Regions from separate parts of the Flavobacterium flavipigmentatum genome, predicted to be linked through region 2. Evidence: riboswitches for the same ligand, from Rfam matches in the RefSeq annotation. Region 2 holds a riboswitch; the other holds the start of a gene.

Region 1 (5,009 bases), 1.3 Mb from region 2:
TAGAGCTTTGCAAGTACCTCTAAGCGCATCAAATTATGGAATAGAAAAAAATCCTAGATAAATTTTAACTAAAATTTTAAAAACATGAAAATATTAAAACAATATAAAGTGATATTGCTAGTTGCAGGGGTTTTAACTTTTGTAGCTTGCGCACACGAGGATCAACCTGGTGATAGCCAGCTGGATTATTCGCAACCTCAAAAAAATGCTTTAGACAATTGGATCACTACCAATTATCTTAATCCTTACAATATTAATGCACAATATAAATGGAATCAAAATACAGTAGATAACAATAGATTTTTGTTTCCTCCAATGGTTGATAAAGTGCAACCTGCATTAGAAGTGGTAAAGCAAATTTGGTTGGATAGTTACACGACTGTTGGTGGCGCTGATTTTGTAAAAAAAGTAGCACCAAGAGAAATTGTTTTGGTTGGAGGAGTAAATTCCAATTCAAACGGTACTAGAACCTTAGGAATTGCAGATTCAGGACAAAGAATCACACTATTTGAAGTGGATTATCTGAACAAAAAAGATCGTGAGAACGTAACTGAATTTGTGCATACCATTCAACACGAATATGTGCACATTTTAAATCAAAACAAACCTTTTGATGAGCAGGCATGGCAAAAAATAACACCTGGAGATTATACAGGGACCTGGCATTTAGAAGTGCTTCAAACATCTAGAAATTTAGGTTTTATAACCAATTATGCCAGAAATAATATTATTGAAGATTTTGCAGAAACTGCTTCTACAATACTAACAAGTTCAAAAGCAGAGTATGCGGCTATTCTTGCAAGTATTACCGATGCAAACGGTAGAGCCAAATTACAGCAAAAAGAAGCTATGGTAGTACAGTATTATAAAGATGCTTTTAATATTGATTTCTATGCACTAAGAGATGCAGCAGAGAAAAACACGACCAATGTTGTTAATAATTAAGCCGTCATTTTAATTTAAAATAATACTATTATGAAACCTAAAAATATATTAAAGTACGCCATGATTGTTTTTCTGGCGCTACATTTATTTAGTGCTTGTACAAGCGATACATCGGCGGAACAAAAATTTGATAAGACACCCGCAGAACGCCTAAATGAGCAAAAAAGTGAATTAAATACCGCATTGCTATCTTCTGAGTTTGGATGGAAAGCAGTTTATTTTACAGATGATACTCAGCTAGGAGGGTTTACACACCTGTTTAAGTTTTCTGCCAACGGAAAAGTACAAATGGCTTCTGATTTTAACAACGATACGGCAACATACGAGAGTGATTATGATGTTGTTTTAGGAAGTACGGTTAGTTTGCTATTTACCACCTATAATAGAATACATCTTTTATCAGATTCTAATAGTTTTCCAACTACAGCTTTAAGAGGAAGAGGATATCTGGGTGATTTTCAGTTTTTGTATTATGGTCAAGAAAATGGAGATATCCTTTTCAAAAGTAATAGATTGGTTAAAGAAGTTCGTTTTGTAAAAGCAACTGCTCAGGATTGGGTTGATTTACCTAAAAACTTAGTGACAGAACAAAATGTAGTAGGAGCCAGTACTCGCCCGCTTTTTAGATTATTGGAAACCAATGATGGTACGGCAGTAAAAAAATATGATTTTGCATTTTCTAGAGCAACCCGATTTGCAGTATCAAATTCTATTGCTGCAGGTTCTTCTGAAGTTTTGAGTTTTGGAGTTGGATACACCCCAACAGGTATTGTGGTGAGTCCGGCTATAGTTGTTGCAGGTCAAAAATTAACAACTTTTGTTTATAATGATGCAGATGGAAGTCTTACTGCCACTGGAACTGGGGGAGTAACAGCTACTATAAAATATAGTAATTCACCTCTAGTTTTAACAGATGATTACAAAACATTTTTAGATGGAAAACCACAAATGGTATTGAGTTATATTGCTGCAAATTTGTATACAGCACCAACAACTTCTCAATATTGTAAAAACTTGTTAGATCAGGCTAACGCAACATTGCCAGCCAATCAAAAAATTGCCAGAGTGCAAATCTATTTTAATTCTGCGTTCGGAAATTATATAGAATATCGTTTCAATGGAGGAAGACCAAGTGTTTACCATAATTTCACTACAACTGAAGATGCAGTTAATAAAACGATTATTCTAAATCACGATTCATGGGATAATGGTGTAGCACTAATACCTGCGCCAGCCTTCCTAAAAGGTCTTGATGACGAATTTATGAATGCTTCTGGATTGTATATAAAGAAAGAAACTTTTAGAATAACTTTTTCTAATACAATTTGGACGATTACAAGCGCATCCTCTAATTTTAGAATAACAACGTATCAATTATAAAGATTTTTTTAGAATACGTTTTTGGAAAGAAAAAGCAGCTCAATTTGAGCTGCTTTTTTAAATACATAGTAGAATATCAATAGGGCATTAGGTTGCGTAACAAAATGAAATAAGAAAATAAGTATTATACAAGTAGCATAATTATTAAATTTTACAAACATGATGAAAAAATACATACCATCAATTAGCATTACTCTCGTACTTATTTCATGTCAAGTTTTGGGTTTGATATATCGTAAATACAGTACATCCTTTTTGTATCTCGGTTTGATTCTGATAACTCCAATAGTAATTTTAAGCATGATAAAACTAAGAAAAGAAGATAAGCTTAATGGAACAAAAGAGTTTCAATCGTCACTTTATAGATTACTATTTATTGGAGTCGCAATGCTAGTTATTTATTTTGTAACGATACAGTATATGTAAAACTTTTTTTAAATACGTTTTTGGAAAGAAAAGGCAGCTCACATGAGCTGCTTTTTTGATTTATAAAATGTTAATTTTGAATAAATTCTATAGAAATGGTATAATTATGTTTTATATGATAAAATAATTACTATTTTTGCACCCGTTATCACGAATCTCGCAAAGAGATAGCAACCTGCAACAACAAGCAAGGTGCTAAAACGATAAGCCAAATCCTTTGGAAAAAATGTTGTTTTTCACATTATTATTCTGGATTTGCTTGTCGTTGTAAATGTTTCATTTTATAATTTACTTTATGACAAAACTCAGTAAGAAAAAAGGAAATGCAGTAGCTTTAATTCCTTTATTTGTTTTTATTTTTACCTTTTTAGGAGTCGGAATTGCCCTCAATGACTTTTATGCATTTCCATCCCCAGTTGCCGTTCTGATTGGGATTATTGTTGCTTTTGTACTTTTTAAATCTTCTACAGACGAAAAAGTAGATACCCTGATTGCAGGTTGTGGCGAAAGTAAAATCATGACTATGTGTATTATTTATTTGCTTGCAGGAGCTTTTGCAGTGGTAAGTAAAGCTATGGGAGGAGTAGATGCGGTCGTGAATCTCGGAATCAATACCATTGATGCGGCTTATTTTCCTTTAGGAATTTTTTTGATCTCAGCTTTTTTATCCACCGCGACAGGAACTTCGGTGGGAGCAATTGTGGCTTTAGGACCCATTGCTGTTAGTTTGGCTAATGCCAGCGGAAGTTCGTTACCGCTTATTTGTGGTTCTTTGTTAGGCGGTGCTATGTTGGGCGATAATCTCTCGATGATTTCGGATACTACGATTGCAGCAACGCAATCTTTGGGTTGTGAACTCAAAGATAAATTCAAAATCAATTTGTTTATTGCTTTGCCAGCTTCGATAATTACGATTGCAGTTTTGTTTTATTTAGGTTTTAATTCTGAAATTCAAGCAGTTGAAATTCCGAAAAATGCTTTTAACTGGATTACCATTGTACCTTATGTTTTAGTAATTGTTTTGGCTTTGTTTGGCGTGAATGTATTTTCAACCTTGATTATTGGGACTTTGCTGGCGGGAATAATTGGTTTTTTTAACCATCAGTTTACACTTTTGGTTTTTGCACAAAAAGTATACGAAGGTTTTACTAGTATGACCGATATTTTTATTCTTTCAATGCTTTCTGGCGGATTGGCGGCTATGGTGGATAAAGCGGGCGGAATTGATTTTATCTTGCACCAGATAAAAAAACGGATCAAAAACAAAAGAAGCGCTCAGGTTGGAATAGGAACTTTGGTAGGTTTGACCAATTTGGCGATCGCTAATAATACAGTTTCGATCGTGATTACAGGCGGAATTGCCAAAGAAATTAATGATGAATATGAGTTAAACGCAAAAAAAACCGCAACAATTATGGATATTTTTTCGTGTTTGGTACAAGGAATTTTACCTTATGGAGCACAAGTTTTATTGTTGCTTAATTTTGCTGGTGGAAAATTAGGTTTTATTGATTTGGTGGGCAATGCGTGGTATATTTTATTTTTGTTTATATTTACTATGATTGCCATTTATAGTACTTTTTGGGACAAATGGGTAGAGAAAATCTTTAAGGTTTAAAAAGTATTGTTTAAAGGTTATTGTAATTGCTATTTTTTTAAAAAGGGAATTGTTCTATATTTGACAAGTCATTCATAGCCCTGATAGAAGTGGAAATCCTTTTGTGTTTTTTCTTTAAAAACATAAAAGATTGAAGCGGATAGCAGGAATAGCTACTAAATAAAAATAAAAATTAATTTTGAATATGAAATTACTAGAAGGAAAAGTTGCCATTATTACAGGCGCTAGTCGTGGAATTGGGAAAGGAATTGCTGAAGTTTTTGCTAAACATGGTGCCAATGTGGCATTTACATACAGCTCATCTGTAGAATCTGCGCAGGCTCTAGAAGCAGAATTGAATGGTTTGGGAGTAAAAGCAAAAGGATACCAGTCGAATGCTGCCGATTTTAATGAAGCACAGACTTTTGTAGAGGCCGTTTTGGCTGATTTTGGTACTGTAGATATCTTGATAAATAATGCCGGAATTACAAAGGATAATTTGTTGATGCGCATGTCTGAAGCAGATTTTGATCAGGTTATTGATGTGAATTTAAAATCGGTTTTTAATATGACAAAAGCGATTCAGAAGACTTTTTTAAAGCAACGTTCTGGTTCTATCATTAATATTAGTTCTGTTGTTGGAGTATCTGGAAATGCGGGT
Region 2 (5,009 bases):
TTACGCCGTTTTTATTTAAAAGCAATTTTTTAGAATTGGCAATAGCAAAAACATTCAGCTTAATATCTTTTCGTTTTTCAATCGCCGAAGCTGATTCTAATATCTGATTGATTAAAGTTCCACCAACCAAACCGTGGCCAAAAATAGCAATATTGATTTTTTTAGAAACTCCAAAAATCTCTCCGTGAATGACGTTTAAAGCCTTATTCAGTTCTGATTTTTTAACTACCAAACTCACGTTTTTACCCGTAACGGTGTTGTTAAACAATATCGGAATAATTTTATTTTTGATTAAAGCCGTGTAAGGTTTGTGAAAAGTACTTAGATCCTGACCGATAATAGAAATCACCGAAACATTATCGGTTACCGTAATTTGATTGACATCTTTTGAATAAAAATCATTTTCGAACTCTTTTTCGAGTTCCACCATAGCCGTTGTTGCCTGGTCTGTGGCAACCACCAAGCCAATTCCTCTTTCTGAAGAACCTTGAGAAATGATACTCACACTAATATTATGATCGCCCATTACCTTAAAAATTCGGGCATCAACTCCCGCTTTTCCTAATAATCCTCGTCCTTCCAGGTTTACCAAAGAAACATTCTCTAGAACTGAAAGCGTTTTAATTCCTTCTTTTGAAGAATCTGAAGTGATTAAAGTACCTCGGTTTTCATGATTAAACGTATTTAAGATACGAAGCGGAATGTTTTTTTCTAATAAAGGAATGATCGTTTTGGCATGCAAAATCGTCGCTCCAAAATTGGCCAGCTCATTGGCTTCATTAAATGATAAAAATTCAATTTTTTTAGCATCGGCTACTAAATCTGGATTTGCGGTATAAATTCCGTCAACGTGCGTAAAATTCTGAAGCTCTTCGGCATTTAAGTAATTAGCAATTAGCGAAGCGGTATAATTACTGCCGTTTCTACCCAAAGTGGTGGTATCATTATTATTGTTTGAACCAATAAAACCGGTTACGACATTGACAGTTGAACCTTTGTGTTCTTTAAAATAATTGATAACATTCTTCTTCGAAAGCTGTTCTAAAGGTTGCGCATCACCAAATTTTGAATCTGTTTTTAGCAATTCTCTTGAATCTGCAAAATTGGCCTGAACTCCCTTTTCGATCAAAATAGCAGTCAATAATTTGGCAGAAAGTAATTCTCCTTTAGACAAAATCTGATCTTTAATTTTGTTACTGTAATCACCAATCAAACTTACGCCTTCAAAAAGTTTATCCAAAATAGTAAACTCCTCAGACAAATCAACGTGCTGAAAATCTGCGGTCTGATACTCTTTAAAGCTTTCTAATAAGGGTTTATAATCTCCGTTTTTAGCTGCAACCTTTAAAATATATTCTAGTTCATCTGTAGCGTTTCCTCGTGCCGAAACGACAACCGCAATTTGTTCGCCTTGGTTTACTTTATCCAAAATAATCGAAACGACTTTTTTTAATCCTTCTCCGTTTGATAACGATTTGCCTCCAAATTTTAATATTTTCATTTTATTCTTCTATTGTTTCTGCCTTAAAAACTGTGGCAAGTAAATGATCTAATTGTTTGTACTCTATTAAAAAAGCGTCATGCCCGTGCACAGAATCTATTTCGCTGTAAAAAACATTGTCTTTAAACTTCTTTAATTCATTATAAGTGTCCAGATTTTCTTTTGGTATAAAAAACAAATCCGAATTGATTGCGATGATATGAATAGAAGCTTCTGTTTTGCCGACTAAAGTTTCCAAGTCACCGCCATTTCTAGTAATATCAATAGTTTTTAGCAATTGGTTCATCAATTTATAAGACGATAATTGATATCTCTTTTGTAATTTTTCGCCATGATGTGCCAGCCAGCTTTCTATGTTAAATATCTTGAGATTGTCGTTTATCGTTCTCTTAAATTTTTCTTTGAATGATTCGGGGGAACGGTAACACAACATAGCGTGAATCCTCGCATCTTCGACAGGTTTTGATGAATTATTGAGAATTTGTTCTTGTAAATAACAGTTGGCTATCATCCAGTCTGTCGATTTCCAATCGGTTGCAATAGGTATCAAATGTTGGGTACAATTGGGTGCTAAGGCCAACATCTCCCATGCAATTCCTCCCCCAACAGAACCTCCAATGATGGCAAATGTCTTCTGGATATGCAGCGCTTTAATTCCCTCTAAGAAAATTCTAGCAATGTCTCTGGTGGTAAAATCTTGATACTTTTCGATGATAAAAGAATCATTACCGTTACCCGGAACGTTAAATGCTAGGATGGTGTATTTATTAATATCAATTGTTTTTCCTAGACCAATTAAATCACTCCACCAGCCATTTTCTCCCGTAACCTGAGCATTTCCAGTCAAAGCATGATTGACCAGAATAACGGGTGCAGTATGCAAAGTCAAGCCAAAAAGTGAATAACTTAAAGGTAACGAATGATATAAAACACCACTTTCTGTAGTGAAATTTTGTATGTTGATAAGGTTTTGTATATTTTCCAATTTCAAATCTGTTGTATTATTGATTTGTATGTGGAAATATTAGAAAGAAAGTCTAGAGTATATTACTAGAAAAATTCTTGTTGTTATCTTTCCACGTTTGGGCGTGGTAGAATGCAGCACCTTCTTCGCTTTAACGAAGGGTTGCTAAGGATTCATCGGGTCTAATCCCTCGTCCTTTCTTTATAACATTTCAATACGTTTCTGAACTTAAAGGCACAAATTAACTACTAATTTCTTAAACAAACAAATTTATCTCAAGAGATTCTCTTGTTTACTACTTATTATTTTACTGTAAAATTATGGCATACAAAAATTTACCGAACAAAATGCCCAGTAAATTCAGGTAGGTATAACCCTATTTTAAAATACTCTTTAATTTAAATAAAAAGTGTTTCATTTTCTTTCGAATACATCAAAAAAAGTAATGAATTTGGTGCTTTCTTTTGGTTCTGAGTATCCTCAGAAGCGGTTAATCCAAATCTTGGATGAACCAATTCATTTGTTAATGGCGTTAAACTATTTCTTTTTGCCCTTAATCTCCTGAGAGCAGAAAATGTTCTTGTTAAGTAGTTTATTGTTTTCATAATTATGCTAGTTTATGATGTTTATAAATGTGCTATTTTTATATTAAGTTCAGTATTACTGTATTTTTTTTGTTTTGACAAATTGATAAAATAAAAAAACCCTTTTGGATTGAGATACCAAAAGGGTTTAAGTTGTTACAACTTATATACTTTCGAATATCAATAGATAACTATACAAATAGGTGCGACATTGACCATCTTGTATATCTGGAAATTATTCATCTGCGATTTATATTTTATTTTAAAAAATTCTTGCATTGTTTTAAATTTAAAAAGCCCCCCATTTGTTTTTTGAGAGGCTTTGCTATAGTATATTGTTTTTTACAATTTTAACCACAAAACGTCCCAACGGTTTTATCCGAAATGGCATAACACATCTTATCGACAATTAAATTCATCTTAGTAGTTTTTGGGTTTAACAAATATGCGAATATTATTTTATTTATACAAATGAAAATCAATAAATTAATCAGAAAAAACGATAAAAACTTACAATTTTTCAATATTAAACATCTTACAAAAAAATTGTTCAAAAAAAACAGCGTAAAAACTTACAAGATTGCCTTTTACAAACAGAACAATGTTTATTTTAGGCTTTAATATACCGTATCTATTAAATAAATTCTTAAAAAAAACCACCTTTAGCAAAACTCACATTACTAAAGGCAATTTTTCAAACAAAAAACAAAAAACTAATTTTTCTTAAGACCGTATTGAGATTCTGTAACGCTGGCAAAAACGTTTTTTAAATCCTCTATCAAATCTTCGATATCTTCGATCCCTACAGAAAGTCGAATCAAATCTTTTGAAACGCCTGTCTCTAATTGCTCCTCATCAGACAATTGTTGATGCGTGGTACTTGCGGGATGAATAATGAGTGATTTGGTATCGCCAATATTGGCCAAAAGAGAGAATAATTGGGTTTCATCTGCTACTTTTTTGGCCGCTTCAAAACCACCTTTCAAACCAAAAGTTATAATTCCGCTTTGACCTTCTGGTAAATATTCCTGCGCTAAATCATAATATTTACTCGATTTTAAACCTGGATAATTTACCCAGACAACTTCTTCCTGTTTTTCTAACCAGGTCGCCAAAGCCAGCGCATTTTCGCTGTGTTTTTTGATTCGGATGGGTAATGTTTCTAATCCCTGAATGATTTGAAAAGCATTAAACGGACTCAAAGCTGATCCAAAATCTCTCAATCCTTCGATTCTAGCTTTAGCAATAAACGCTGCATTTCCTAAAGCTTCATGGTACACCAACCCGTGATATCCTGCGGAAGGTGTTGTAAATTCCGGGAATTTTCCGTTGGACCAATCAAAAGTTCCGGCGTCAACGATCACACCTCCTAGAGAAGTTCCGTTTCCTGAAATATATTTGGTAAGAGAATGAATCACGATGTTGGCTCCGTGCTCAATCGGATTTAATAAATAGGGCGTGGCTACTGTATTATCAACGATCAAAGGAACCTTGAAGTTTTTGGCTTGCGCCGAAATGGCTTTCACATCTAAAACATCCAATTTTGGATTCCCCAACGATTCAATAAAAAAAGCTCGGGTATTTTCTTGGGCTGCTTTTGTAAAATTTTCTGGTTTTGAAGGATCTACAAAGGTTGTCGTAATTCCTAATCGAGGCAAAGTTACCTTTAATAGATTATAGGTTCCGCCATACAGACTATTTGATGCTACGATATGATCGCCCGCTTTTAGCAAAGTCAGAAAAGTAGTCGAAATAGCGGCGGCTCCAGATGCTGTAACTACCGCTCCGATTCCGCCTTCTAGGGCTGCCAATCGTTGTTCGAGGACATCATTTGTAGGATTATTTAATCGTGTGTAAATAAATCCCGCCTCGGCCAGACCAAATAAATTGGCCGCATGCTCTGAATTATTAAAAACGTACGATGACGTTTGGTAGATAGGAACTGCTCGTGTTCCTCCAT

The links. Region 2 has a riboswitch for S-adenosylmethionine ahead of LNP22_RS07285 (alpha/beta fold hydrolase). Riboswitches for the same ligand answer to the same signal wherever they lie in the genome.
Region 1: another riboswitch for S-adenosylmethionine. It lies ahead of LNP22_RS12680 (Na+/H+ antiporter NhaC family protein); the one in region 2 lies ahead of LNP22_RS07285 (alpha/beta fold hydrolase).

The regions. Positions count from the first base shown of each region.
Region 1 covers NZ_CP087133.1:2,913,052-2,918,060, forward strand. The annotation lists gene LNP22_RS12665 (RagB/SusD family nutrient uptake outer membrane protein) at 1-61, shown strand, start outside; gene LNP22_RS12670 (zinc-binding metallopeptidase) at 85-945, shown strand; gene LNP22_RS12675 (DUF4302 domain-containing protein) at 976-2,325, shown strand; SAM-I-IV-variant riboswitch at 2,892-2,988, shown strand; gene LNP22_RS12680 (Na+/H+ antiporter NhaC family protein) at 3,047-4,369, shown strand; gene fabG (3-oxoacyl-[acyl-carrier-protein] reductase) at 4,554-5,009, shown strand, end outside.
Region 2 covers NZ_CP087133.1:1,589,394-1,594,402, reverse strand. The annotation lists gene thrA (bifunctional aspartate kinase/homoserine dehydrogenase I) at 1-1,501, opposite strand, end outside; gene LNP22_RS07285 (alpha/beta fold hydrolase) at 1,503-2,486, opposite strand; SAM riboswitch class I at 2,567-2,675, opposite strand; gene LNP22_RS07280 (hypothetical protein) at 2,864-3,070, opposite strand; gene LNP22_RS07275 (O-acetylhomoserine aminocarboxypropyltransferase/cysteine synthase family protein) at 3,763-5,009, opposite strand, start outside.